Regions from separate parts of the Burkholderia crassaminum genome, predicted to be linked through region 1. Evidence: riboswitches for the same ligand, from Rfam matches in the RefSeq annotation. Region 1 holds a riboswitch; each other region holds the start of a gene.

What was found. Region 1 has a riboswitch for cobalamin ahead of ACPTTF_RS08615 (HoxN/HupN/NixA family nickel/cobalt transporter). Riboswitches for the same ligand answer to the same signal wherever they lie in the genome.
Region 2: it holds a riboswitch for cobalamin, as region 1 does, so the genes downstream of both, ACPTTF_RS13295 (FecCD family ABC transporter permease) here and ACPTTF_RS08615 (HoxN/HupN/NixA family nickel/cobalt transporter) in region 1, are expected to answer to the same signal.
Region 3: it holds a riboswitch for cobalamin, as region 1 does, so the genes downstream of both, ACPTTF_RS18920 (CbtB domain-containing protein) here and ACPTTF_RS08615 (HoxN/HupN/NixA family nickel/cobalt transporter) in region 1, are expected to answer to the same signal.

Annotation. Positions count from the first base shown of each region.
Region 1 is NZ_OZ183799.1:1,874,933-1,884,420, reverse strand. Features, by position in the region: gene cobN (cobaltochelatase subunit CobN) at 1-2,221, opposite strand, end outside; gene cobW (cobalamin biosynthesis protein CobW) at 2,228-3,316, opposite strand; gene ACPTTF_RS08615 (HoxN/HupN/NixA family nickel/cobalt transporter) at 3,343-4,401, opposite strand; cobalamin riboswitch at 4,590-4,853, opposite strand; cobalamin riboswitch at 4,978-5,216, shown strand; gene cobA (uroporphyrinogen-III C-methyltransferase) at 5,387-6,136, shown strand; gene ACPTTF_RS08605 (cobalamin biosynthesis protein) at 6,133-6,510, shown strand; gene cobO (cob(I)yrinic acid a,c-diamide adenosyltransferase) at 6,548-7,150, shown strand; gene ACPTTF_RS08595 (cobyrinate a,c-diamide synthase) at 7,153-8,457, shown strand; gene bamE (outer membrane protein assembly factor BamE domain-containing protein) at 8,676-9,215, opposite strand; gene ACPTTF_RS08585 (M20 aminoacylase family protein) at 9,386-9,488, opposite strand, start outside.
Region 2 is NZ_OZ183799.1:2,877,197-2,886,684, forward strand. Features, by position in the region: gene ACPTTF_RS13290 (ABC transporter ATP-binding protein) at 41-856, opposite strand; gene ACPTTF_RS13295 (FecCD family ABC transporter permease) at 853-1,851, opposite strand; cobalamin riboswitch at 2,135-2,388, opposite strand; gene ACPTTF_RS13300 (ATPase) at 2,543-2,893, shown strand; gene ACPTTF_RS13305 (cell division protein ZapA) at 2,890-3,204, shown strand; RNA gene ssrS (6S RNA) at 3,286-3,467, shown strand; gene ACPTTF_RS13315 (EVE domain-containing protein) at 3,539-4,000, shown strand; gene ACPTTF_RS13320 (SIMPL domain-containing protein) at 4,182-4,922, shown strand; gene lgt (prolipoprotein diacylglyceryl transferase) at 5,033-5,923, opposite strand; gene ACPTTF_RS13330 (LysR substrate-binding domain-containing protein) at 6,013-6,927, opposite strand; gene ilvD (dihydroxy-acid dehydratase) at 7,063-8,736, shown strand; gene ACPTTF_RS13340 (c-type cytochrome) at 8,864-9,190, shown strand; gene ACPTTF_RS13345 (DUF2486 family protein) at 9,320-9,488, opposite strand, start outside.
Region 3 is NZ_OZ183800.1:386,208-395,695, forward strand. Features, by position in the region: gene ACPTTF_RS18905 (2OG-Fe(II) oxygenase) at 1-220, opposite strand, end outside; gene ACPTTF_RS18910 (inorganic phosphate transporter) at 526-2,118, opposite strand; gene ACPTTF_RS18915 (histidine phosphatase family protein) at 2,304-2,891, opposite strand; cobalamin riboswitch at 2,942-3,080, shown strand; gene ACPTTF_RS18920 (CbtB domain-containing protein) at 3,114-3,323, shown strand; gene ACPTTF_RS18925 (CbtA family protein) at 3,337-4,059, shown strand; gene ACPTTF_RS18930 (LysR family transcriptional regulator) at 4,082-4,990, opposite strand; gene metE (5-methyltetrahydropteroyltriglutamate--homocysteine S-methyltransferase) at 5,116-7,410, shown strand; gene ACPTTF_RS18940 (MFS transporter) at 7,581-8,906, opposite strand; gene speB (agmatinase) at 8,961-9,488, opposite strand, start outside.

The sequences.
Region 1 (9,488 bases):
GCGCGAGATCGCGCGCGAGCGCGCCGATCAGCCCCGCGCGTGCGCCCTTGCCGTCGCCGACCGGAAAGCGCGCGAGCGCGAGCAGCGTGTCGCGTCGCTGGCGATCGGCCGGCGACATGCCGAACACGTGCAGCCCGTCGCGAATCTGCGCTTCCTTCAGTTCGCACAGCCACGCGTCGACGCGCGTGAGCAGCGCATCCTCGTCGCCCGTATCACGCGGCGGCGACACGCTCAGTTCGTCGTGCAGACGATGCTCGGCGATCGTCGCGAGGATCGTCTTGCGCAGCAGCTTCGCGCGCCGCGCGTCGACCATCAGCGCTTCGTAGTATTCGTCGACCTGCCGCTCGAGATCCTGCAGCGGGCCGTAGTTTTCCGCGCGCGTGAGCGGCGGCATCAGGTGATCGATGATCACGGCCTGCGCGCGGCGCTTCGCCTGGCTGCCCTCGCCCGGATCGTTGACGATGAACGGATACAGGTGCGGCAGCGGCCCGAGCGACAGGTCGGGCCAGCACGCGTCGGACAGCGCGACGCTCTTGCCCGGCAGCCATTCGAGGTTGCCGTGCTTGCCGAGGTGGATGACGGCGTCGATGCGATACGCATCGCGCAGCCAGAAATAGAACGCGAGATACGCGTGCGGCGGCACGAGATCCGCGTCATGGTAGCTCGCGTAGTCATTCTCGCCGCGTGAGCGAGACGGCTGGATGCCGACGAACACGTTGCCCGCGCGCCAGCCGGCGATCGTGAAACGCCCTTGCCGCAGCGTCGGATCGGCTTCGGGCGGGCCCCAGCGTTCGTTCAGCGCGTCGCGCACGGCCGCCGGCAACCGCGCGAAATGCGCGACGTAGTCTGCCAGCGCGAAACTCTGGAACGCGGGGCGCAGCGCATGCACGGCCGCGTCGTTGGTCACGCCTTCGGTGAGTCGCGCGATCAGCGCGTCGCCGTCGGGCGGCAGGTCGGCCACCGCGTAGCCCGCGTCGCGCAGCGCCGCGAGCACGCGCAGCGCGGACGCCGGTGTGTCGAGCCCGACGCCGTTGCCGATCCGCCCTTCGCTTTGCGGATAGTTCGCGAGAATCAGCGCGACGCGCTTCTCGCCATTGTCGAGCGTGCGCAGCCGGCACCAGCCGCGCGCGAGCGCCGCGACGAACGCGATCCGCTCGGCGTCCGGCTGGTAGCGCACGACATCGACCTCGGTGTGCGGGCAGCGGTACGCGAGCCCCTTGAAACTCACCGCGCGCGTGACGATCCGTCCGTCGACTTCGGGAAGCGCGATGTGCATCGCGATGTCACGCGCATGCAGGCCCTGGTTGTCGGCCACCCATGCGTCGCGATTGCCGCCGGACAGGATCACCTGCAATACCGGCGCGTCGCCGGCGAGCACGTCGTGTTCGGGGCTGTCGATCGAGCCGGCCGCGAACGCGGTCGTGTTCAGCACGAGCGCGACGTCGTGCATGTCGCAGAGCTGCGTGATGACCTCGCGGCTCACCGCATCCTTCAGCGACGTCACCGCGATCGGCAGCGGATTCAACCCTTCCCGCACGAGCGCATCGGCCAGCGCGTCGAACACGGCCGTGTTCGCGGCCTGCCAGTGCGCGCGATAGAACAGGATCGCGACGACGGGCGCACCGGGCGTCCAGCGCGGCCGCCAGTCGTCGACGCTCGCGCGGTCGCGCGCCGGGTGATACAGCGCGGCGGCCGGCAGCGGGCGCGGCGGTTCGGGTTCCTCGCCGAACCCGAGTGTGTGGAATGCAATGCTGCGCAGCAGCGCCTCGGCATTGTGCACGCCGCCTTCACGCAGGTAGCGCCACCACAGCCGGCACAGGCCGGGCGCGACGGTGCTCTTCGCGACGAGGTTCGGGTCCTCCTGCAGGTCGCCCGAGAACATCGCGAGCTGCTGGGCGCGCTTCGACGCGAGCGACACGGCCTGCTCGATCCCGTACGGCCAGTACGCCTCGCCGCCGAGATGATCGATCACGACCGACTTCGCGTGTTGCAACACGTCGTCGACGTAGAAATCGACCGACGCCGGCTGGCGCAGGAACGTGACGTTCGCGAGCCGCACGCTCGGGAAGCCGGCCGGCAGTTGCGGCACGACGCTTGCGAGCAGCGACAGCGTCGTGTCGGCCGAGCTCAGGATCACGATGTCGGCCGGTTGCTGGTCGATCCGGACAACACCCTGCGTATCGTCGACGAAGCCGCCTGGCGTGGTGCGCAGCAGATGCATCGTGCGTTACGCCTGTTGCGGCTCGGCCGCGCACGCGGCGTCGAACGCGCGTTGCAGCGCGGCCGCGTCGAGGTCTTCGCCGATCAGCACGAAGCGGCTCGCGCGCGTTTCGCCGTCCTGCCAGCGACGGTCGAAATAGCTGTCGAAGCGGCGGCCGACGCCCTGGATCACGAGCCGCATCGGCGCGCCCGGCAGCGCAGCGAAGCCCTTCGCGCGGTAGATCGTGTGCGCTTCGACGACCCGCTGCAGCGCGGCGATCGTCGCTTCGCGCGTGCCGGCGTCGCCCGACACGACCACCGAGTCGAAATCGTCGTGATGGTGATCGTGATCGCCGTCGTCGGCCGAGCCGTGATGGTCGTGACGCAGGTGGATCGTTTCTTCCGATGCCGATTCGAGACCGAGCAGCATCGCGAGATCGAGTTCACCGCGCGTCGCGCGCACGATCTTCACCTGCGGCGGGATCTCGTCGCGGATCGCGGTTTCGATCTGCGCGAATTCCGCGTCGCCGACGAGATCGGCCTTGTTCACGATCACGAGATCGGCGGACGACAGTTGATCGGCGAACAGCTCGTGCAGCGGCGATTCGTGGTCGAGGTTCGGATCGGCGCGGCGCTGCGCCTCGACGGCCTGCGGGTTCTCCGCGAACTGGCCGCTGGCGGCAGCCGGCCCGTCGACGACGGTCACGACCGCGTCGACCGTGAAGCTGTTGCGGATCGTCGGCCAGTTGAATGCCTGCACGAGCGGCTTCGGCAGCGCGAGGCCGGACGTCTCGATCAGCACGTGGTCGATGTCCGCGCGGCGCTCGACGAGCGCTTCCATCACCGGATAGAACTCTTCCTGCACGGTGCAGCACAGGCAGCCGTTCGCGAGCTCGTAGAGCTGGCCCGACGCTTCGCCCTGCGCGCCGTCGGCATCCTCGCAGCCGATGCCGCAGCCCTTGAGGATTTCGCCGTCGATACCGAGTTCGCCGAATTCGTTGACGATCACCGCGATGCGGCGGCCTTCGGCGTGCTGCAGGATGTGGCGCATCAGCGTCGTCTTGCCGCTGCCGAGAAAGCCCGTGACGATCGTGACGGGAAGCTTGCGTAGGGTCATGGAATATCCAGGGTCGTAAGGAAGAGTCAGGCCGAGATCGTCACGTCGATCTCGTCGTAGCGTTTTAACCGGTAGATCAGGGCCGACACGAGCCAGCACGCGAGGAACAGGCCGATCACGACATAGCCGAGCACGCCGAAGTGCGACGCCACCATCGACGCGAAGTCCCACACCGGGCCCTGCAGCGACAGCTTGTCCGCGAGCAGCGCGAGCACCTCGATGCCGCCGATCAGCGCGGCGACCAGCACCGACACGAAGGTGATCGTCATGTTGTAGTAGATCTTGCGGATCGGCCGCACGTACGCCCAGCGATACGCGCCCATCATCAGGATGCCGTCGGTCGTGTCGACGAGCGTCATGCCGGCGGTGAACAGTATCGGCAGCGCCATCACGGACCAGAACGACAGACCGCCCTGCACCTGCGCCGCCGAGATGCCGAACAGCGCGATCTCGGTCGCCGTGTCGAAGCCGAAGCCGAACAGGAACCCGACCGGATACAGGTGCCAGCTGCGCGACACCAGCCGGAACAGCGGACGGAACAGGCGCGCGAGCACGCCGCGCTGGTTCAGCAGCAGGTCGAGATCGGCGTCGACGATCGGCTCGCCGCGCCGCGCGGCGCGAAACGTCCGGTAGACGGAAACCAGGATCAGCAGGTTCGCGATCGCGAGCACCAGCAGGAAGAACGCCGACACGCTCGTGCTGATCACGCCGCCCCACGCTTTCAGGCTCTCGAAGCGCGCGAGCGACGCGGCCGTGAGCGTCACCACGACCGACATCACGATCACGACCGTCGAATGGCCGAGCGAGAAGAACAGGCCCGCGCCGAGCGGGCTGCGCCCCTCCTGCATCAGCTTGCGCGTGACGTTGTCGATGGCCGCGATGTGGTCGGCGTCGACCGCATGACGCAGCCCGAACACGTACGCGAGCAGTGCGGTGCCGAGCAGCACGGGCTGGCCGTGGAAGGCGGCGAACGCCCAGATCCACGCGCCTGCGTTGAAGGCGATCAGTAGCGCATAGATCGCGACGATCTTGCCGCGCAGCCCGGACGGACTGTCGTTGAACAGGCGGAACAGCGAATCGAGCATGACGCTCCTTTGCGAACGGTCGACATGAAGCATGCCAACACGGCCGTCGCTGCGCGGCCCCGCGCGGTCCGGCCCTTCGTCGCACCGGGTCATGCGCATTCGCGCAGGCGGCCGGACGACGGGGATCGGGAAACGCTCGGGTGTCGGGCACGCTGCGGCCGTGGACGATGCGCCGCTTCCCCGCGGCGCTGAACCCCAACGTTTAGGCCGGTATCCGGGCTGACGAACACGCCGCTTCGCCTTCCCGGATACGCAGGGCATCCAGTGGCGGTCGTCCGCATGCAGGCGGCATGCGGCGAAGCGGCGTTGCATCGCGGCGGGCACGATGCGTTCGCTTACCGTTGCGGGGGCAGCACAGGTTGGCTCGACTGCGACGCAGGCAGGCTCCCTGTTTCCCGTTTAACTGCGCACGCCGGAGGGCACGCGCGAGCACCAAAACGCGTGCGAGTGTAGGCGCCGGGGGCGGGAGCGTCAAGGCGGCGCGACCCGCCGAACGGCGTCTTGCATGGCCGCCGCGCCACGCCGGAGGCCGCTTCCGGCATCGGCGAAGCGGGTTCGCGCGGGCGGATCGCTGTGCTATCGTAGCGCCGCGTTCGGTGCTCGCATGCGCATTCCGCGCATGCAGTTAAACGGGAAACAGGAGGCGGATTACCGCCCGGCCTGTGCTGTCCCCGCAACGGTACGCCGCCCGCGCGACGCGCTTCCCCGCGCACGCGCCCATGCCGCCCACGATGCCACTGCCCTTCTAACCGGGCGGGAAGGCTGCGGCCTGGCCGGCGGCCAGCCCGGATACCGGCCGACGCAAGGGGCGAGCCCGATGCTCGCCGAACGCCCGATCCGCGGGGGACGGATGAGGTGCGCATTCCGCCCGCGTCCGCGCGGGCTTCGTTCGATCCGTCATGCGTGACCTGTCTGCTGGCCGCCGCCGTGCCGCCCGCCTGCCCTATTCCCCTGTTTCGACACGGTGCGCGCCGTGCCGCGCCCGATGAGCCGGGCCTGGCTCATCGGCGCCGGCCCCGGCGACGCCGACCTGCTGACGCTCAAGGCCGTCCACGCGATCGGCGCGGCCGACGTGCTGCTCGTCGACGATCTCGTGAACCCCGACGTGCTGCGCCATGCGCGTGCCGACGCGCACATCGAGCACGTCGGCAAGCGCGGCGGTCATGCATCGACGCCGCAGGATGCGATCGTCGCGGCGATGCTCGCGCATCTGCGCGCGGGCCGCAGCGTCGCGCGGCTCAAGGGCGGCGATCCGTTCGTGTTCGGCCGCGGCGGCGAAGAGCTGGCCGCGCTCGGCGCGGCGGGATTTCAAGTCGAGGTCGTGAGCGGCGTCACGGCCGGCATCGCCGCGCCGGCCGCGCTCGGCATCCCGGTCACGCAGCGCGGCGATGCGCAGGGCGTGATCTTCGTCACGGGCCACGGCGCGGGCGCCGACGAACCCGACTGGCGTGCGCTCGCCGCCACGCACATGACGATCGTCATCTATATGGGGATCCGCCGGCTCGACGCAATTGCAGCCGCGCTGCGCGAAGGCGGCCTGCCTGGCGACACGCCGTGCGCGGCGATCGAGAATGCGACGCGCCCCGGACAACGGCACGTGCTCGCGACGCTCGACACGCTCGTCGAACACGTCGGCGCGACCGGCATCGGTTCGCCGGCCATCTTCGTCATTGGCCGCGTCGCCGCGTTCGCCAACGATCCCGCGGTACGTGCCGCACTCGGCAGCGGCGCATGATGCGCGTCGCGCTCGGTGTCGGTTTCCGCGCGGGCGTGACGGCCGCGCAGCTCGATGCCGCGATCCGCGCGGCGCTGAGGCTGTACCCGGCTGCCGAACCGGCGCTCGTCGCCACGCTCGCCGACAAGGCGCGTGCCCGCGCGCTGCGCACGCTGTGCGCGAGACGCGGCTGGCCGCTCGTCGCGTTCGACGCGGCACAACTCGCGAGCCGCCCCGAACTGGCCGCGAGCGGTCCGTCGGGTGCCGCGCTCGCCCGCTTCGGCGTCGCGGGCGTGGCCGAGCCGTGCGCGCAGCTCGCGGCGCCGCACGGCCGGCTGCTGGGCCCCAAATCCATCCGGGACGGTGTGACGGTCGCACTTGCCGGCCCGCTCTGAACCCTTTGTTTCGCTTTCTTTCGACAGGATCAATCCGATGAAAACCGACACCGAATCCCATCAACGGATGACCGAACGCCGCCGCGCGGGCCACGAGAAGAAGCAGGCCGCCGCCACCAACGAAAAGGGCCTGCTGATCGTCAACACCGGCAACGGCAAGGGCAAGAGCACCGCCGCGTTCGGCATGGCCGTGCGCGTGCTCGGCCACGGCATGCGGCTCGGTGTCGTGCAGTTCATCAAGGGCGCGCTGCACACGTCCGAGCGCGACTTCCTCGGCGCGGTTGCCGAATGCGATTTCGTGACGATGGGCGACGGCTATACGTGGAACACGCAGAACCGCGACGCCGACATCGCGACCGCGCGCAAGGGTTGGGACGAGGCGCGCCGGATGATCGAAAGTGGCGACTACCGGATGGTGATCCTCGACGAGCTGAACACCGTGCTGAAGTACGAATACCTGCCGCTCGACGAAGTGCTCGCGACGCTTGTCGCGCGTCCCGATTCGGTCCACGTCGTCGTGACCGGGCGGCATGCGCCCGATGCGCTGATCGATGCGGCCGACCTCGTCACCGAAATGCGGCTCGTCAAGCATCCGTACAAGGAGCAAGGCGTGAAGGCGCAGCGCGGCGTGGAGTTCTGAGCATGCCCGCCTGCCCCGCGCTGTTCGTCAGTGCGCCCGCGTCGGGCCAGGGCAAGACGTCGGTGACGGCCGGCCTCGCGCGGCTGCACCGCCGGCTCGGCCGCCGTGTGCGCGTGTTCAAGACCGGGCCCGACTTTCTCGATCCGATGCTGCTCGAACGCGCGAGCGGCGCCCCCGTGCATGCGCTCGACCTCGGGATGGTCGGCGAGGCCGGCTGCCGCGCGCTGCTTGCCGATGCCGCGCGCGAGGCCGACCTGATCCTGATCGAAGGCGTGATGGGGCTGTTCGACGGCACGCCGAGCAGTGCCGATCTCGCGGCTGCGTTCGGCGTGCCGGTCGTCGCGGTGATTTCCGCGAAGGCGATGGCGCAGACGTTCGCGGCGATCGCGTTCGGGCTCGCCCGGTTCCGGCCGGGGTTGCCGTTTCACGGCGTGCTGGCCAATCGCGTCGGCTCGGCCCGGCACGCGGAGCTGCTGCAACAGGCGCTGCCCGACGACCTGCGCTGGCTCGGGCATGTGCCGGCCGATGCGGGCATCGCGCTGCCGGAGCGGCATCTCGGCCTGCACCAGCCGGCCGATATCGACGATCTCGACGCCCGGCTCGATCGCGCGGCCGACGTGCTCGCGCAGACGGCGCTCGCTGAATTGCCACCCGCCGTCGCGTTCGCGGAACCGGACGCCGCGGCGCCGCTGCCGCGTGCGCTCGCCGGCAAGCGGATCGCGGTGGCGCGCGACGCGGCGTTCTCGTTCATCTATCCGGCGAATCTCGCGCTGCTCGACGCGCTCGGTGCGCAGTCGAGGTTCTTCTCGCCGCTCGCCGACGAACCGGTACCGGACGATTGCGACGCGCTGTTCCTGCCGGGCGGCTATCCGGAACTGCATGCGGCGACGCTCGCGGCGAATGCGGCAACCGCACGGACGATTCGCGCGCATGCGGCGGCCGGCCGGCCGATCGTCGCGGAATGCGGGGGGATGGTGTATCTGAGTGAATCGCTGACCGACGTGGACGGCGCGTCGACGCCGATGCTGGGGTTGCTGCCGGGCCACGCGACGATGCAGCGCCGGTTCGCGGCGCTCGGCATGCAGCAGCTCGAAACGCGGCACGGCTCGATGCGGGGCCATACGTTCCACTACTCGCGGCTCGCGACGCCGCTCGATCCAGTCGCGCATGCGGCGCGCCCCGACGGCGCGGCCGGCAGCGGCGAGGCCGTCTATCGCCACGGCGCAATCGTCGCGACCTACATGCACATGTACTGGCCGTCGAATCCGGATGCGGTCGTGGCGTTGTTCAGCGGCGAAGCGTTCTAGGTTGATCGATGCAGCGATGATGAGCCGACCGGCAATGATCGCACCGCTCGACGGGCGCAGCTACAGGTGCCGTTCGATATCCATCCGCTGATGGAAGATTCGAATCACATCGATCGTGTCATCCGTTTCGCGATAGATTGGGTACATCTCGCATTCAGTCGCCGTGGCGACCTTGCCGATGTCCAGTCCGCGCCGCATGCGTTGCGTCCTTCGACATGTCAGGGCTTTTCGCGCCCCGGCGCTTCCGAACGCGAAGTGCGGATCACGGTGCCGTCGGGCGAGAAATGCGCATTGAACATCGCGTCGCCCGATACACCGCCCTCGGCCCAGTGCCAGCTCCACACGTCTTCATGGCTCAGCGCGTATTGCGCGATCTCGGTCGGCTTGCCGAGCAGTTGCCGCACGTCGTCCTTCGACATCCCGGGCACGACCTTCGCGATGTTCGCCGCCGTCAGCGCCTGCGTGATCGACACGAGCCGGCCGTCGGGCCCGAAATCGAGCATGTAGGTGCTCGTGCCGTACGGGCCGCGCGGATATTCGAACCGCTGCGAGCCGTCGTCGCCCTGCCTGACCATCTCGGGCTTGCCCGCCTGGCGGAGCACGTCTTCGGTCGTCGAGACGCCCGGCTGCAGATTACCGAACGCCATCGGATCGGGCTTGATCGCATTCACCGCGTCGGCCACCTTCTGGTCGTCGCACCCGGCCGCCAGAACGCCGACCGCACAAGCCGTCAGCACGGTCAGAAGCTGTTTTCGCATGTCATCACACCTGTATTCATCGAGCCGATCCGGCGTCGCGCGCAGCGTAGCACGCGACCTGTTCCGTCGATGTCAAGGAGCGTCAAATTCACGCGCGTGCTGTCGCGTCCGGTTTCACGGACGCATACGCACACGTCGAACGGCGGCTGCGACGCCGCCGCGCCTCTGCGTCAAACCAGGAATGCCTCGGCCAGCTTGACCCAGTACGACGCACCGGTGGGCAGCGCCGCGTCGTTGAAGTCGTAACCGGGGTTGTGCACCATGCAGCCACCC
Region 2 (9,488 bases), 1.0 Mb from region 1:
TTGGCGCGGCGGTATGCGCCGCGCATCGGAAAAGGAAACGTCATTGTCGCTCGGGCCACGCCGGCAGCAGCGCATCGCGGCCGTTCTCGCGGATCAGCACGAGCGGATAACCGAACGCATCGCTGGCGCGCTCGGGCGTCAGCACGTCATGCACGGGGCCGGCCCACGCGTGGCCGCGGCCGTCGAGCAACAGCGCATGCGTCGCGAAACGCCGCGCGAGATTCAGATCATGGCACGAGAACAGCACCGTGCGCGGGCCCGCGTCGAGCCACGCGGCCAGCGCGGTCAGGCAATCGATCTGGTGATGCAGGTCGAGGTGCGCGAGCGGTTCGTCGAGCAGCATCAACGGCGCGTCCTGGCACAGCGTCGCGGCCAGCGCGACTCGCTGCCGCTCGCCGCCCGACAACGACAGCACGTCGCGCGACGCAAGCGCAGCCAGGTCGAAGGTCGCCAGCGCGTCGCGCGCGGCCGCGCGGTCGCCGTCTCGCTCCCAGCCCCAGCCGCCGAGATACGGAAAGCGGTTGAGCAGCACCGTGTCGAACACGGTCGCGCTGAATGCGTCGTGCAGTTGCTGCGGCATCAGCGCGCGGCGCTGCGCGAGCGGCGCCGGCTGCCACGCGGCGAGCGGCCGGCCATCGATCTCGACTCGTCCGCCGGCCGGCGTCTGCAACCCCGCGAGCGTCGCGAGCAGCGTCGTCTTGCCCGCACCGTTCGGCCCCGCGATGCACCAGATCTCGCCCGGGCGGAACGCCTGCGTGAAGCCGTCGAGCAGCGTGCGCGCGCCGGCCTTCAGCGTCAGGTCGACGGCCGCGTAGCGCATCTCGCCGCCGGTGGCGTGCAATGCGGCATGGGTCATCGCATCGGCCTCCTGAGCAACATCCACAGGAACACCGGCACGCCGATCAACGCAGTCATCACGCCGACCGGCAACTGCGCGGGCGCGATCGCGGTGCGTGCGAGCAGGTCAGCCGCCATCACGCCGCCGCCGCCCGCGAGCATCGCGGCCGGCAGCAGCATCCGCTGGTCGTTGCCGAAGGCAAGCCGCAGCGCATGGGGCACGACGAGGCCGACGAAGCCGATCGTGCCGGCCGTCGTCACCGCGGCCGCGGCGGCCAGCGACGCGACGAGATAGATCCGCACACGCAGGCGCGCAACGGGCACGCCGAGCGCAAGCGCCGTCGCATCGCCGCGCAGCAGCACGTTCAGTTGCGGCGCGGCCGGCAGTGCGATGCATGCGGCCAGCAGCAGCGCACCCCACGCGAACCATGGCGCGGTCACGCCGTTCAGGTCGCCGGTCAGCCAGAAGATGATCCCGCGCAGCCGTGCATCGGGCGCGAGCGACAGCAACAGCGTGACGAGCGCGCCCCACCCGGCCGCGATCACGACACCCGTGAGCAGCAGCCGCGGCGACGCGTCGCGCGACTCGCCGCGCCACAGCTCGCGGCGCGCGAGGCCGAGCACGAGCGCGACCGACACGAGCGAGCCCGCGAACGCCGACGCATCGACGAGCCACCACGCGCCGCCCGCGATCATCGCGACAAGCGCGAAACCGGCCGCACCGCCGGACACACCGAGCACGTACGGGTCGGCAAGCGGGTTGCGCAGCAACACCTGCAACAGTGCGCCGGCCAGCGCGAGCAGCGCGCCGCACGCGAAGCCCGCGAGTGCGCGCGGCAAACGCAGCGTGCGAACGATATCGGAAAACAATGTGTCGCCGCCATGCGGCACGAGCGACGCGAGCGCCTGCCACGGCGACATCGGCACGCTGCCGATCGACAGCGACGCGACGAACAGCAACGCGACCACGGCGGCCAGCGCGGCCCAGATCGCCGCGGCGCGCGCGGCGCTCATGCGGCCCTCCGCGCGACGGACGACGCTGCGCGCATCGGCGCGCTACTGCTGCCGGCCGGGTGCGACATCGGCACAGTGCGACGTGTTGCAGGCATCCCCAAGCTCGTGATCCTTGTCGGTCAGGTGGTCGACGTGCGCGGCGGCCTTCGGCGCTCGCCTCGTTCGCAAACGTCACCAAGATGGCAGAAATCGGCGCCGACGACGATTGGGGTCGGCATCGAAGATCCATCCCGTGAAGCATTGCGCACCCTGCTTCCCCGCAGGCCGCGCGTCACGAAGCCCGTGCGGGCTTCCCGCCTCGGCCGGTATCCGGGCTGGCGGCGGTCCGGCTCGCCTTCCCGCGCGAAAACGCGCAGTGGCCCGCGCCCGCCTGCGGTAACCGCATGCGAAACGCGCCCGAGCCGGCCTGCGTCATGCGACGCGGCCGCTTACCGTTGCGGGGGCAGCGCAGGTTGGCGGCTTCCTGGCGGAGCCCACGCCCTGCTTCCCGTTTAACCGCGCGTTCCACGCGCGAGCACCGAGGCGGCGCCAGTTTAGGAGCCGCTCGCACGAGCGTCAAGGAAGCGTCCGGGCACGCACGGGACGCGCTGATTCGCGGCAAGAAGCAGGGGTGTTACGACTGGAAACGTTACAGATGTCGGTTTGCGCGTTATTCCGCGCTAAAATGCTGGGTCTTTAGAGGACGCAGCAAATGCTCAACGAACTCGAAACCTTATCTCAAAATATTGGCCGTCTGATTTCGCTGAACAAGCGCTATCACTCGGAACGGCTCGCGCTCGAGGAGCAAGTCGCGCAATTGCGCGCGGACGCGGACACAGTCCGCGCGGAACTCGCGCAACTGCGCGACGAACGCAATGCGCTCGCAGCCGAGCGCGACACACTGTCGGCAAAGATCGACGACGCCCAGGTGAAGCTGAACGCGATTCTCGAAAAGCTGCCGCGCTCGAAAAGTGCGGAGCAAGCCGACAACCAGCTCGACCTGCTGGATGGGCAGGCGCGTACGGATGGCGATGACGCGGCCAGCCACGGAGAACATGCATGAGCACCAAGCAGATCGAAGTCTCGATTCTCGGTCAGCCCTATCGGCTCGCCTGTTCGGCCGAGACCGAAGCGGCGCTGCTCGAAGCGGTCGCGCGTGTCGACGCCGAAATGTCGAAAATCCGCTCGAACAGCTCGGTACGCGGCACCGATCGCATCGCCGTGATGGCGGCGCTGTCGCTCGCTTCCGAATTGCTGCGGCTGCAAACGAGCGTGCGGCACGGTGAAGCATTTCCGGCGGAGGAAATCCGTCGTACAATGCACCAGATGAACGAACAGCTCGGCGCGGTGCTCGCACAGCACGAGACGCAGTAACGTTTTAATCGATACGTCGATTCCCCTTGATCTCGGCGATCAACGGTGGTCAAATTGGCGCATCGATTCACAGTTCAGTCAGCTTCCCTGCCTGGTTCGCCAAGGTCATATATTCCTTGAACCAATGCCATGTGCACGGTTGCGGAAATTTGTAGCACGGGCGCGCGCGTCACTCTGTCTGATGTACCCGAAGTGCTGCTAACTGCGACCAATTCTGAACCTCAGGTTCAGGATGCCGGCCTAGCGGCCAAGGCGGGGGCCTATCCAACGGCATCGGGCGAAGCCCGATGCCGTTTTCTTTTGTAGCAGCCTCTTTCTGCGTCGATCACGATCCATGCAATACTGGCTGATGAAGTCCGAACCGGACGAAGCAAGCATCGACGATCTCGCCAACGCACCGCAGCGCTCGCTGCCGTGGACGGGCGTGCGCAATTATCAGGCGCGCAATTTCATGCGCGACACGATGAAGATCGGCGACGGCGTGCTGTTCTATCACTCGAGCTGCCCCGAGCCGGGCATCGCGGGCCTCGCCGAAGTGTCGTCGACGCCCTACCCCGATCCCACGCAGTTCGATCCGAAAAGCCCCTATTACGATTCGAAGTCGAGCCAGGAAGCGCCGCGCTGGCTGCTCGTCGACGTGCGCTACGTGAAAAAATCACCGCTCGTGCCGCTTGCCGCGCTGCGCGAACACGACGAACTCGCCGACATGCGCGTGCTCGCACGTGGCAACCGGCTGTCGATCACGCCCGTCACGCGCGCCGAATGGAAGTTCATCACCGAAAAGCTGATGAAGTAGGCGCACGCCAAAGGTCAAATCTGGTCAGTACGTGCCGCCGCCACGGAACTCGCGGCACTTTCGCGCGGCCTAAGCAACCGCTGTCGGCTCGATCGAGCCGGCTGTCGTTTTTTCGTCGCGCGGTACGCCCGCGTCGTGCACGCGCGATCCGCGTGCACGCCCTCGCACAAGGAGTCCAACAATGACCAAGAAATCCGCACTCGCGCTGTCGCTCGCCCTTGCCGCCGCCGTTCCCGTCGCGCTGACGCTCGCGTCGCCCGCCGCGCACGCGCAAACCGCGAACCCGCACTTTCCGGAGCCGGCAGGCGTGCTGTCGCTGTCGTCACAGGCCAGCGCCGACGTGCCGCAGGACATCATCCACATCACGCTGTTCTACGAGCAGCAGGCCAAGGATCCGGGCAGCCTCACCGCGCAATTGAACCAGCGCGCCGACGCAGCGCTGTCGCAGGCGAAGGGCGTATCGGGCGTCACGGCACACACGGGCGCATTCTCCGTCTATCCGAGCACCGATCGCGACGGCAAGATCTCCGCATGGCGCGGCCGCACCGAGGTCGCGCTCGAATCGCGCGATTTCGCCGCGGCGTCGAAGCTGGCCGGCCAGTTGTCGAACCTGATGCAGGTCGCGAACGTCGAGTTCTCGCTGTCGCCCGAAGCGCAGCGCGCAGCCGAGCAGAAGCTGACGACCGAGGCAATCAAGTCGTTCCGCGCCCGTGCGGACGAAGCCGCGAAGGCATTCGGTTACAACAGCTACACGATCCGCGACGTGAACGTCGGCGGCGGCCGCAACGTGCAGCCGTACCCGCGCATGATGGCGATGGCCGCGGCGCCGATGGACAGCGCAAAGATGAGCGCACCGATCGCGGTCGAAGGCGGCAAGGCCACCGTGTCGGTCACCGTCAACGGCTCCGTGCAGATGAAGTAACGCGCGGCGCGCGGCAGTCCGAAATGAAAAACGCCGGCCCTCGGGCCGGCGTTTTTCATTTCCCTGCGTGTGCCGATGCACGCGCCGATCGCACGTGCATCGGCATCGCATCACGCAGCGGCATTCGCCGCGCGACGGCGATACGCCCAGACCATCAACGCGATACCCGCGAGGATCATCGGCAGCGACAGCCATTGCCCCATCGACAGGCCGAGCGCGAGCAGGCCGAGGAAGTCGTCGGGTTCGCGTGCGAACTCGACCGTGAAGCGTGCGAGGCCATACCCGATCAGGAACAGCGCGGACACGGCGCCCATCGGCCGCGACTTGCGCGAGAAGAAGAACAGCGCGAAGAACAGCACGATGCCTTCGAGCGCGATTTCATAGAGCTGCGAAGGATGGCGCGGCAGCATCTGGTATTGCATGAACACGTCGGCGAGATGCCACTTCTCGACGAGCTCCGGATGCTTCGGCAACCATGCCGCATCGTCGCGCATCGCACCCGGGAACAGCATTGCCCACGGTGCGGACGGATCGGTCACGCGGCCCCACAGTTCGCCGTTGATGAAGTTGCCGAGCCGCCCGGCCGCGAGCCCCGTCGGCACCATCGGCGCGACGAAATCGGTGACTTGCAGCCAGTGGCGCTTGCGCTGCCACGCGAACAGCACCATCGCGAGCGTCACGCCGAGGAAGCCGCCGTGAAACGACATGCCGCCTTCCCACACCTTGAACACGTCGAGCGGATGCGAGAGGTAGAAATCGGCCTTGTAGAACAGCACATAGCCGAGCCGGCCGCCGAGCACGGTGCCGAGCACGCCGTAGAACATCATGTCGTCGATGTCCTTCGCGGTCCAGCCTTGCGCCGCGACGTGCGGCAGCTTCAGGCGGATCCGGCCGACGACGATCGCCGCGATGAAGCCGACGAGATACATGAGGCCGTACCAGCGCACGGCCAGCGGCCCGAGATGGATCGCAACGGGGTCGAAATTCGGGTGAATGATCATGGGTTAGCGAAGAAGTTTTCGAATGCGGTACGGCCGTCGCAAACGCGCAGCACCGCGCGTTGGACGGCACCGGCGCAGCATCGTTCACGTCACGTGGCGAGACCCTGCGCGCGCACGACGTCGATGAAGCCGGCCAGCACGGGGCTCACGTCACCGGTACGCCACACGAGGCCCGTCTCGACGACCGGCGCGTGACCGGCGAGCGGCCGGTAGACCACGCCGGTGCGCCGCAGGTTACGCAGCGATTGCGGCACCAGTGCGACGCCCATGCCGGCCGACACGAGGCTGACGATCGTCTGCATCTGGATCGCCTCCTGGCCGATGCGCGGGGTTTCCCCCGCCGCGCCGTAGCAGCCCGTAATGATGTCATAAAAGCCGGGCGCCAAACGACGCGGAAAGATCACGAGCGGCAACGCGGCGACCTCCGCGAGATGGACGGGCTCGTCTTCAGGCGCGTCGCTCGCAGCCGCCGGCATCGCCACCACCAGCGGCTCGCGCACGACGGGCAGGTACGACAGCCCGGCCGCGTGGCGCGGCGGCACGGGCGGAATGACGAGCCCCGCGTCGATGCGGCCGGCGACGAGTTCGTCGATCTGCACGTCGCTCGTCGCCTCCGCGAGTTGCAGGCGCACCTGCGGGTAGCGCGCGCCGAACGCACGCAGCAGCGAAGGCAACAGCCCGTAATCGGCGGTCGACACGAACGCGAGCGACAGCGAGCCGGCCTCGCCGCGCGCGAGCCGTCGCGCAAGCGGCGGCAACGCATCGGCCGACGCAAGCAGCCGGCGCACATCGGGCAACAGCGCAGCCCCGACCGCCGTCAGCGCCACCGAGCGCTTGGTGCGCACGAACAACGCGACGCCGAGCGCGTCCTCGAGCGCGCGGATCGCCTGTGACAGCGGCGGTTGCGTCATCGACAGGCGTTCGGCCGCGCGGCCGAAATGGCGCTCGTCGGCGACGGTCGCGAAATAGCGCCACTGGCGCAGGTCGGGAGTCGGATCGGCCATGCCTCTCTCATTCGTAAAACGACTTAATAAGCGACAAATAATATATTGGACATCCCAATCCGGAAACTCCATTCTTGATTGATCCGAACCGGCGCGCCGCTCACCGGCGTAGCCCAGACAACGATGGAGTCCCCCATGGCTTACAACCGTCGCTCGAAGCACATCACGCAAGGCGTGGCCCGATCGCCGAATCGCTCGATGTATTACGCACTCGGCTACCAGAAGGACGATTTCGACAAGCCGATGGTCGGCATCGCGAACGGCCATTCGACGATCACGCCGTGCAATTCGGGCCTGCAGCGCCTGTCGGACGCGGCCGTCGCGGCCGTGAAGGCAGCCGGCGCGAACCCGCAGATCTTCGGCACGCCGACGATTTCGGACGGCATGTCGATGGGCACCGAAGGCATGAAGTACTCGCTCGTGTCGCGCGAGGTGATCGCCGACTGCATCGAGACCTGCGTGCAGGGGCAATGGATGGACGGCGTGGTCGTCGTCGGCGGCTGCGACAAGAACATGCCGGGCGGGATGATCGCGCTCGCGCGCCTGAACGTGCCGGGCATCTACGTGTACGGCGGCACGATCCGCCCCGGTAACTGGAAAGGCCGGGACCTGACGATCGTCTCGTCGTTCGAGGCGGTCGGCGAATTCACCGCGGGCCGGATGTCGCAGGAGGATTTCGAAGGGGTCGAGCAGAACGCATGCCCGACGTCGGGTTCGTGCGGCGGGATGTACACCGCGAACACGATGAGTTCGTCGTTCGAGGCGCTCGGGATGTCGCTGCTGTACTCGTCGACGATGGCGAACCCCGACGAGGAGAAGGTCGATTCGGCCGCCGAATCGGCGCGCGTGCTCGTCGAGGCCGTGAAGCGCGACCTGAAGCCGCGCGACATCATCACGAAGGAATCGATCGAGAACGCGGTGTCGGTGATCATGGCGACCGGCGGCTCGACCAATGCGGTGCTGCACTACCTCGCGATCGCGCACGCGGCCGAGGTCGACTGGACGATCGACGACTTCGAGCGCATCCGCAAGCGCGTGCCCGTGATCTGCGACCTGAAGCCGTCGGGGAAGTACGTCGCGACCGACCTGCATCGGGCCGGCGGGATTCCGCAGGTGCTGAAGATCCTGCTCGACGCAGGGCTGCTGCACGGCGACTGCATGACGATCACCGGCCGCACGATCGCCGACGAACTGAAGGACGTGCCCGGTGTGCCGCGGGCCGACCAGGACGTGATCTTCCCGATCGACCGCGCGCTGTACAAGGAAGGCCACCTTGCGATCCTGAAAGGCAATCTCGCCGAGGACGGCGCGGTCGCGAAGATCACCGGCCTGAAGAACCCGGTCATCACCGGTCCGGCGCGCGTGTTCGACGACGAGCAAAGCGCGATGGATGCGATTCTCGGCGACCGGATCCGCGCAGGCGACATCCTCGTGCTGCGCTACCTCGGCCCGAAGGGCGGCCCCGGCATGCCGGAAATGCTCGCGCCGACGTCCGCGATCATCGGCAAGGGGCTCGGCGAATCGGTCGGCTTCATCACCGACGGCCGCTTCTCGGGCGGGACCTGGGGCATGGTGGTCGGCCACGTCGCGCCCGAGGCGTTCGTCGGCGGCACGATCGCGCTCGTACAGGAAGGCGACTCGATCACGATCGATGCGCACCGGCTGCTGCTGCAGCTGAACGTCGACGACGCGGAACTCACGCGCCGCCGCGCCGCGTGGCAACAACCGGCGCCACGCTACACGCGCGGCGTGCTCGCGAAATTCGCGGCACTCGCCGGCCCGGCGAACCAGGGTGCCGTCACCGGTTGACGCGGATGTATCACGGCATGCGACCCCGATAACCATGGCCGCCGGGGGAACGCGCAAAACGCGCTTTCCCTTTGCTTTTATAATGCGCGGGTCATGAAGCCGGCCGTCCCCGCCGGCGGAGAACCGCATGAAACACTCGATATTGCGCGTCCTGCTCGCCACGCTGCTGATCGGCAGCGCGGCGGCTGCGCGTGCCGACCAGGCCGACGGGCTCGCGCTTGCCCAGCGCAAGAACTGCATGGCCTGTCACGCGATCAGCAAGCCGCTGATGGGCCCGTCGTTCCGCGACATCGCCGGCAAGTATGCGGCGCGCGGCGACGCCGTCGATTACCTTGCCCAGTCGATCGTGAAAGGCAGCGTCGGCGTATGGGGCAGCGTGCCGATGCCCGCCAATACGCAACTGACGAACACCGAAGCCCACACACTCGCGCAATGGGTGCTGTCGGTGCGCTGATCCAGACGCCCCGGGCGGGGTAGCCTCTGCCGGCAGCGCGAGCCAGCCCCAGCTGACCAGCAGCTCGCCGGCCGCTTCGCCGGCTCTTACTGGAATCGCACCCCGTTTTTCACCGGATCGGCCGCGCGCTCAACCGGCATGGCCGGTGCGGCGGCGTGCGATCTCTTCGTCGACCGCGTCACGCACCCAGTCCATCACCTCGGTTTCCAGTGCCAGCGCCACTTCGCGCGTGATCTGGCCGACCAGCCAGGCCGAATGCTCATGCAGCGCGTCGCGGCAGCGGGCCTCGATGGCGTCG
Region 3 (9,488 bases), on a different replicon from region 1:
GGCCGAATCCGTGCCGTGCCATCACGACGCGCGAGCGATAGAGCGCATCGCGCGGATAGAGCGACGCGAGTGCTGCGCACTCGCTTGCCGAGATCAGGCTCGGCACGCGCGCGCATCCATAGCGATCGAGTTCGGCGCCGACAGTCGGCCAGTCGATGGCGTCGAGGCGTTGTGCGATGTCCGGCGATTCGACGGCAGGTGGCAGATCGGCGATGTTCACGGGCATCCCTCGGTTCGTCAGCGATGTGGCGCCGAACCGTGCGAAATGCTCGGAAGCATTGCGTGCGCGGTTGGAGCCACGAAGAAAGTCGATGAACCCAGTCTAGCGACGTTCGTGCGCAGGTGCGCTCCAGATCTTGCGCTTCAATTCGGAAGTGAAAGGAGAGGGCACGGGACGCGCACGGACACATCGAAGGCTGCGACGTATCAGTGCGGAGAAGCGGAGAAGCAGAGAAGCAGAGAAGCGAGCGGCGAATCTTCCACGACAGGCGGCCGGCTCACACCGGCCACCCGTCGCAACGCGAATCACGCCACCGACCGGAACAGCCAATAGAGCCCGCCGGCAAGCACGATCGACGCCGGTAACGTCAGCACCCACGCCAGCACGAGGCTGCGCACCGTGCTCCATTGCAGCCCGGAGCCGTTCGCCGCCATCGTGCCCGCGACGCCTGACGACAGCACGTGAGTCGTCGACACGGGCAATCCGTAAACGTCGGCCGCGCCGATCGTCAGCATAGCGACGAGTTCGGCCGACGCGCCCTGTCCGTACTTCAGATGCTGCTTGCCGATTTTCTCGCCGACGGTCACGACGATCCGCTTCCAGCCGACCATCGTGCCGAGGCCCAGTGCGATCGCGACCGCAACCTTCACCCATGTCGGAATGAACTTGGTCGCGTGGTCGAGCTGCTTGCGATAGTTGTCGATCGCGAGCTTGTCGTCGGCGGCGAACGCGGGCTGACCCGACTTCTCGATCAGGCGGATTGCTTCGGACACCAGATACATCGTATTGCGCACGTTGTCGATGTCGTGTTGCGGCACGGCCGCCATCGAGCCCGACGCGCCAACCGCGGTCGCGAGCGACGTGGACAACTGCTGAACGGCGGGGATCACGGCCGGCGTCAGTTCGCGATGCTGCACGTAAAGCTCGACGTCGGCGCGCGGGTTCGCAGACGGTGCGACGCCGTTCGTGTACTTCCCGAACGTCGTGGCTGCCTGGTTTGCGACCGCAACGAAGGTCTGCGTCTCGGCCGGCGTGACGGCCTTGTTCAGTGCATAGGCAGTCGGCACCGTACCGATCAGGATCAGCATGATGAGGCCCATCCCTTTCTGCCCGTCGTTCGAACCGTGCGCGAACGACACGCCCGTGCAGGTCAGGATCAGCAGGCAGCGAATCCAGAACGGCGGCGGCTGATCCTTCGGCGGTTCCTTGTACAACTCCGGAACCCGCACGAGGGCTTTCAGCACGAGCAGCAGCAGCGCGGCGCACAGGAAGCCGACGATCGGCGAGAACAGCAGCGACTTGCCGACGCCGAGCGCCTGGCCCCAGTCGACGCCGCTCGTGCCGGACGGCCCGTGCATCAACTGGTTCATCAGCCCGACGCCGATGATCGACCCGATCAGCGTATGCGAGCTCGACGACGGCAACCCGAAATACCAGGTCGCGAGGTTCCACACGATCGCGGCGATCAGCAGCGCGAACACCATCGCGAAGCCCGCGCCGCTGCCGACCTGCAGGATCAGCTCGACCGGCAGCAACTGCAGGATGCCGAACGCGACGGCGCCGCTCGAGACCATCACGCCGAGGAAGTTCCACATGCCGGACCAGATCACCGCGACGTTCGGCGTCAGCGAGTGCGTATAGATCACGGTGGCCACTGCGTTCGCGGTGTCGTGGAAACCGTTGACGAATTCGAAGCCGAGCGCGATCAGCAACGCGGCGCCGAGCATCAGGTACGGGAACAGCGATCCTTCGCGCACTGGCGACAGATCGTCGATCAGGTGCGTGGCGATATAGATCGCGCCGATCGCGAGCACCAGCAGGAAGACGGCATAGCCGAGCTGTCTGGTGCGCTCGACGGAACCCGGCGAGTTCGGGGCAGACGAAGCAGGTTGATTCATGACGGTATCTCGTAAGGGAACCGCGACTGATCCTAGCTTCGGCTAGCAGTCAGTTTGATGACAGCAGGGATGGCGAACGGTATGTCTTACGGCGACGTAAGGTGGTCGTCGCCATGCGATTGCGATACGACGCGGCACGTCGGCTTGCGTCGTGCGCGATATCGCGAACGCAACACGGCAGGAGGCTAGGTGGCAGTGTCGCGCCGATCGTCGTCGGCGATCAACTTCCATCCGTGCGGCGACGCAGCGAAGGTCGTGCACGACAGCGGCGCAACGTCGATGCGGGTTGCCGCGTCGGGATCCAGCTGCAGCGCATGCGCGACGGCCGCGCGAACGATCGGCGCATGCGTGACGGCGACGATGTCGCGGCCGTGTTGCAGCGCGTTCATCCATGCGCCGACGCGGCGCATGGCTGCGTCGAACGATTCGCCTCCGTGCGGCGACGCGGACGGATCGCCGATCCACGCGCTCAATTCGTCAGGCAGGTCGCGCGCGAGGTCGTGCAGCCGCTTGCCGCGCCAGTTCCGGTAGTCGACGTCGCGCAGTGCGTCGTCGATGTCGGCGCGTAGTCCGAATGCATCGGCGGTCTGCACCGCACAGCGGGCCGGGCTGCACAGCACGAGCGAGCCGGCGACGTCCGTCCAGCGGTTGCGCAGTGCCGCGGCTTCGGCGAGCCCGTGCGCGTCGAGCGGATCGTCGTCGGGAAACGTGCCGGTGCGCATCGCCCGGGTCGATGCGTGTGCGATCAGGCGCAGCGAGGCATGCATGTTCATGTCGGTTTTCGGGGGCTCCGGGGCGGGACGCGATCGCCACCGTGCGATTACTTCAATACGCGAACGTTCGCGCGTACAATTCGCCCGATACGAAACGCGGAAGCCGGTGCAATTCCGGCGCGGTCGCGCCACTGTAACCGGGGAATCCATGATCCCGGAAGCCAGACCTGCCTTCGTACCCATTCAACATTTGCCGGGGCGCGATTCCCCTGAGGTGCATCCATGAGCGAAGCAGTGCTGAAGCCGGCGGTCGTGCCGGCGCCCATCCCCGTCCGTGAACTGTTGCCGTGGGCCGTGTTCGTCGGCCTGATCCTGTTGCTCGCCCTTTATTTCGTGGGTGCGGAACAAGGTGCGACGTCACTCGTGCCGGGCATGTACGTCCACGAATTCGTCCACGACGGCCGCCATCTGCTCGGCTTCCCCTGCCACTGACGCGGAGTTCATGATGGTCGGAAAGCTGCTCATGCGCGGGATGCTCGCAGGCATCGCCGCAGGCCTCCTCACGTTCGGTTTCGCGAGAGTCGTCGGCGAACCGCAAGTCGATCAGGCAATCTCCTTCGAAGAAAAAGCCGACGCCGCCAAGGGCGACGCACCGGAGCCCGAGCTGGTCAGCCGCCACACGCAGGCCGGCCTCGGTCTGCTGACGGGCGTCGTGACCTACGGCGCGGCATTCGGCGGGCTGTTCTCGCTGGTCTTCGCGTATGCCTACGGGCGAGGCAGCCGCCTCCGGGCACGGCCGCTGGCCGCCTGGCTCGCACTGGCGTCATTCGTCGCGCTCGTGATCGTGCCGAACCTCAAGTACCCGGCCAATCCGCCGTCGGTCGGCGATCCCGACACGATCGGCTATCGCACTGGCCTGTTCTTCCTGATGATCGCGATCTCGGTCGCGACGATGGTGTTCTCGGTCAGCGTGCGCCGCCATTTGCTGGCGAAGCTCGGCCAGTGGAACGCGTCGATCGTCGCCGGGCTCGTGTTTGTCGCGATCATCGCGGCCGTGCAGATCGGGCTGCCGTCGATCAGCGAGTTACCGGCCGATTTCCCGGCGGCCTTGCTGTGGAAGTTCCGCGTTGCGGCGATCGGCATGCAGGTGATCATGTGGACGACGATCGGCCTGCTGTTCGGCGCATGGGTCGAGCGCGGCGAACGCACCGGCCTGCGCGCCGCCTGACGCGCATTGCAACGGGGCGCGCCTAGCGCAGCATGCGCGGCGCGCTCCCGGTCGATTCGCGCGCCAGCGCGACGAACGCGGCCAGATAGTCGATCGACGCATCCGCCTCGCGGATGCCGAGGAAGATCTGCTTCGCGATTCCCTTCTTGCCGAGCTTGACCGGCACGACCGGCATCCGGTCGGCGTATTCGTCGGCCAGCCATCTCGGCAGCGCGGCCACGCCGCGCTCGCTCGCCACCATCTGCAGCATGATGTCGGTCGTCTCGATCGACTTGTGCCGCCTCGGTACGATGCCGGCCGGCGTCAGGAACTGGTTGTAGATGTCGAGCCGGTCGGTCTCGACCGGGTAGGTGATCAGGATCTCGTCGGTCAATTGCTCGGGTGTCACGTAGTCGGCGTTCGCGAACCGGTGTGAGTCGGCGACCACCAGCACCTGCTCGTAGTCGAACACAGGGTCGAAGCGCAGGCCCGGCTTGTTCAGCGGATCGGGCGTCACGAGCACGTCGATGCCATAGCCGAACAGAGCGCCGATGCCGCCGAACTGGAAGCGCTGCTTCACGTCCACGTCGACGTCGGGCCAGCGCGACAGGTACGGCGACACGACCTTCAGCAGCCACTGGTAGCACGGGTGGCACTCCATCCCGATGCGCAGCGTGCCGCGCTCGCCCTTCGCGTACTGCTTCATCCGCTCCTCTGCGAGCTCGAACTGCGGCAGCAGCCGGTTCGCCAGCTTCAGCAGATACTGCCCGCCCTGGGTAAGCCGCAGGCCGCGACCTTCCCGATCCCAGATCGGCGTGCCGAGCTGCTGCTCGATTTTCCGGACGGTATGGCTGAGTGCCGATTGCGTGAGGTGCAGCGTATTGGCGGCCGCGGTCAGCGAGCCCTGACGCTCGACCTCACGAATGACGACGAGATGGAATCGTTCCAGCATGGATATCGCTCGCGTAACAGATGCATGAGCAACTTTAATGGATGAATGAAATAATGCCATTTTATTTCATGGTTTGAAATCCCTATGATGGCTGCCGGATCTTCACTTCTTCTGGACGGCAGCTCATGGTCACGACACACAACCTCGGTTTCCCGCGCATCGGTGCGAAGCGCGAACTCAAGTTCGGTCTCGAACGCTACTGGAAGGGCGAATCGTCGCGCGACGAGCTGAAGGCGCTCGGCGCCGAGTTGCGGCAGCGTCACTGGAACGACCAGCGCGACCTGGGCCTGGCCCCGATCGGTGACTTCGCGTTCTACGATCAGGTGCTCGACATGAGCTTCACGCTCGGTAACCTGCCGAAGCGCGTGCAGGATTTCCATGGCGATGCGCTCGACAACTATTTCCGCGTCGCGCGCGGCCGTTCGGCACAGTCGGCGGAAGAACATGCGGCGTGCTGCGGCGGCGTCGCGGCCGGCGAAATGACGAAGTGGTTCGATACGAACTACCACTACATCGTCCCGGAATTCCACGCGGACACGAATTTCTCGCTCGACCCGTCGCGCCTGTTGCAGCAACTGGCTGAAGCGAAGGCGCAGGGCGTGAACGCGAAGCCGGTGATCATCGGCCCCGTCACGTACCTGTGGCTCGGCAAAGCGAAGGACGATTCCGACCGCCTCGCGCTGCTGCCGAAGCTGCTGCCCGTGTACGGCGCGCTGCTCGACACGCTGACCGCGCAGGGCGTCGAATGGGTGCAGATCGACGAGCCGATTCTCGTCACCGAACTCGACGCCGAGTGGCGTCAGGCATTACGCACCGCCTATGAGGCGCTGGAAACGCGCCGCATCAAGCTGTTGCTCGCCACCTACTTCGGCCAGCTTCATGACAACCTGACGCTCGCGGCTTCGCTGCCGGTCGACGGCCTGCATGTCGATGCCATCAACGCCCGCGACGAAGTCGACGCGCTGGTGCGCGAACTGCCGGCCGAGCGCGTGCTGTCGGTTGGCGCGATCAACGGTCGCAACATCTGGAAGACGGACCTGAACGCGACGCTCGACTGGCTCGAACCGCTCGCGAAGCAACTGGGCGAGCGCCTGTGGGTCGCACCGTCGTGCTCGCTGCTGCACGTGCCGGTGGATCTCGCGAGCGAGGAGAAGCTCGATGCGGAAATCCGCTCGTGGCTCGCGTTCACGCTGCAGAAGCTCGACGAGCTGAAGGTGCTCGCGACCGCGCTGAACGAAGGCCGCGACAAGGTGGCCGATGCACTGGCCGCGAACGCTGCCGCGATCCATTCGCGCCGCAACTCGCCGCGCGTGAACAACCCGGCGGTGAAGGCCGCGATCGCGCGGATCGACGCGCAGCTCGGCAACCGCGTGAGCCCCTATACGCAGCGTGCGCCGAAGCAGTCGGCGCGACTGAACCTGCCGGCGTTCCCGACGACGACGATCGGCTCGTTCCCGCAGACCGGCGAAATCCGTCACGCGCGCAGCCAGTTCAAGGCCGGCGCGCTGGACGATGCGGGCTACCGGGCCGCGATGCAGGCTGAAATCGAACGCAGCGTGCGCGAGCAGGAAGCACTGGAACTCGACGTGCTGGTGCACGGCGAAGCCGAGCGCAACGACATGGTCGAATACTTCGGCGAACAGCTCGACGGCTACGCGTTCAGCCAGTTCGGCTGGGTGCAGTCGTACGGTTCGCGCTGCGTGAAGCCGCCGATCCTGTTCGGCGATATCAGCCGCCCGAAGGCGATGACGGTCGAATGGATCACGTATGCGCAGTCGCTGACGAACAAGCCGATGAAGGGGATGCTGACCGGCCCGGTGACGATCCTGAACTGGTCGTTCGTGCGCGATGACCAGCCGCGCTCGGTGTCGTGCTACCAGCTCGCGCTTGCGATCCGCGAGGAGGTACTCGATCTCGAGAAGGCCGGCGTGCGCGTGATCCAGATCGACGAGGCCGCGCTGCGCGAAGGGCTGCCGCTGCGCCGCGCGCAATGGGGCGAGTACCTGCGCTGGGCGGTCGAATCGTTCCGCATCACTGCGAACGGCGTGCAGGACGATACGCAGATCCACACGCACATGTGCTATTCGGAGTTCAACGACATCATCGCGTCGATCGCCGACATGGATGCGGACGTGATCACGATCGAGACGTCGCGCTCGGACATGGAGCTGCTCGACGCGTTCGACAACTTCAAGTATCCGAACGAAATCGGGCCGGGCGTGTACGACATCCATTCGCCGAACATCCCGACGCAGGCGCATATCGTCGGCCTGATGAAGAAGGCGGCCGAACGGATTCCGGCGGAGCGCCTGTGGGTGAACCCGGATTGCGGCCTGAAGACGCGCCAGTGGGCGGAAGTGATCCCGGCGCTGACGAACATGGTCGCCGCCGCGAAGACGCTGCGCAGCCAGGTGCATTGACGCGGGCAACGCGGGCCTGTCGTATTGCGCGCTCGGTGGCATGCGCAACGCGATGCCTGCCTTGCGCTCGTACTTCCGTACGGGCAAATGAAAAAGGGCAGCGCGGTGCGCTGCCCTTGCTTGCGACGACCGGGCGGGCGGGTGAAGCTGCCTGCGCCGGTGCGCGGGTATTACACGGTGCGCGCGCCGCGCGGCAGCGCGTCGTCCTGCTTGCGGGGCGCACCGGCATCGTCGATGCTGACGCGGCGCGAGATCAGCCACACGCACAGCGACGACAGCACGGCGGCACTCGTGTACTGGATCGCGAGCGGCCACCATTGCGGCGCGGTGTTCTGCGCGATGATGGTCGCCACCAGCGGCGTGAGGCCGCCGGCGAGCGCGCCGCACACCTGGTAGGCGATCGAGATCGCCGTGTAGCGGATGCGTGCGACGAAGATGCCGCTGACGAAGCCCGCGACCACCGAGTAATAGCCCGATTCCGCGAGTGTCGCGAGGCCGACGCCGACCGTGATCGACAGCGGCGTGCCCATGTGCACGAGCGGCAGCATGACGAACGGGACGATCGCGGCCCATGCGCCGGTGATCAGCAGCACGCGCGTGGTGCCGAAGCGCTGCGCGAGGAACGCGGCCGCGAGCTGCACGACGAACTGCAGCACCGCGACAATCGTCATGCAATGCAGCACCATCGACCGGTCGAGCGACAGGAATTGCGTCGCGTAGCTGATCATGAAGATGTTGCTGAAATACACGCCGGCGATGCCGTACACGTTCGCGCCGATCGCGAGCAGCAGCAGCGGCCAGTACTTGAGCGCTTCACGCAGCGGCTTTTGCGCGATGTTGCCGCTCTTCTTGATTTCCTCGAACTCGGGCGACTCCGACACGCTTGCACGGATCACGAAGCCGACGATCAGCAGTACGGAACTCGCGAGGAACGGCACGCGCCAGCCCCAGCTCATCATGTCTTCCTTCGACAGCGTGCTGATCGCGCCGAACGCGAGCATCGACAGGATCAGGCCGCTCGCGCTGCCGAGCTGCGCGAACGATGCGAAGAAGGTCCGCTTGCCTTCCGGCGCATGCTCGCCGGCGAGCAGCACCGCGCCGCCCCATTCGCCACCGACCGCGATGCCTTGCAGCACCCGCATCAGCACGAGCAGGATCGGTGCGATCACACCGGCTTGCGCATGGGTCGGCAGCAGGCCGATCGCGACCGTCGACACGGCCATCAGCATCAACGTCGCGAGCAGCGAGCGCTTGCGGCCGAAGCGGTCGCCGAGATAGCCGAACATCACGCCGCCGAGCGGCCGCGCGAAGAAGCCGACCGCGAACGAGCCGAACGATGCGAGCAGGCTGATGAAGCGGTTTTCGCCGGGAAAGAACAGCGGCCCGAACACGATGGCGGCGGCGGTCGCGTAGCTATAGAAGTCGTACCACTCGATCGTGGTGCCGACGAACGACGCGAGCGCCGCCCGCTTGGGTTGCTTGACGGAAGTCCCCATCTTTATGTGTGCTCCTCTGGAATCCTTTGATTTGGAATAGTGGTGGTGCCGGGATCAGTCGCGGTACGCGACGCCCGGCAGCACGCACAGCAGCTCGTACGCGAGGTTCGCGCCGAGCAGCGCCGTGGTGCCGAACGGGTCGTACGGCGGCGCGACTTCGACGAGATCGCAACCGACGATGTTCAGCCCCTTCGCGCCGCGGATGATCTCGAGTGCCTGCGGCACCGTGAGGCCCGCGATTTCCGGCGTGCCGGTGCCCGGCGCGTAGGCCGGGTCGATGCCGTCGATGTCGAAGCTGATGTAGACGGGCGTATCGCCGACGCGTGCGCGCACTTCTTCCATCAGCGGCGCGAGCGACTTGTTCCAACATTCCTCGGCCTGGACGACGCGGAAGCCCTGCTCGCGGCACCAGTCGAAATCCTCGGCGGCGTAACCCGTGCCGCGCAGGCCGATCTGCGTGACCTTGTCGCCGTGCAGCAGGCCTTCCTCGACCGCGCGGCGGAACGGCGTGCCGTGCGCGATCTTTTCACCCATCATCGTGTCGTTCACGTCGGCGTGTGCGTCGACGTGGATCAATGCAAC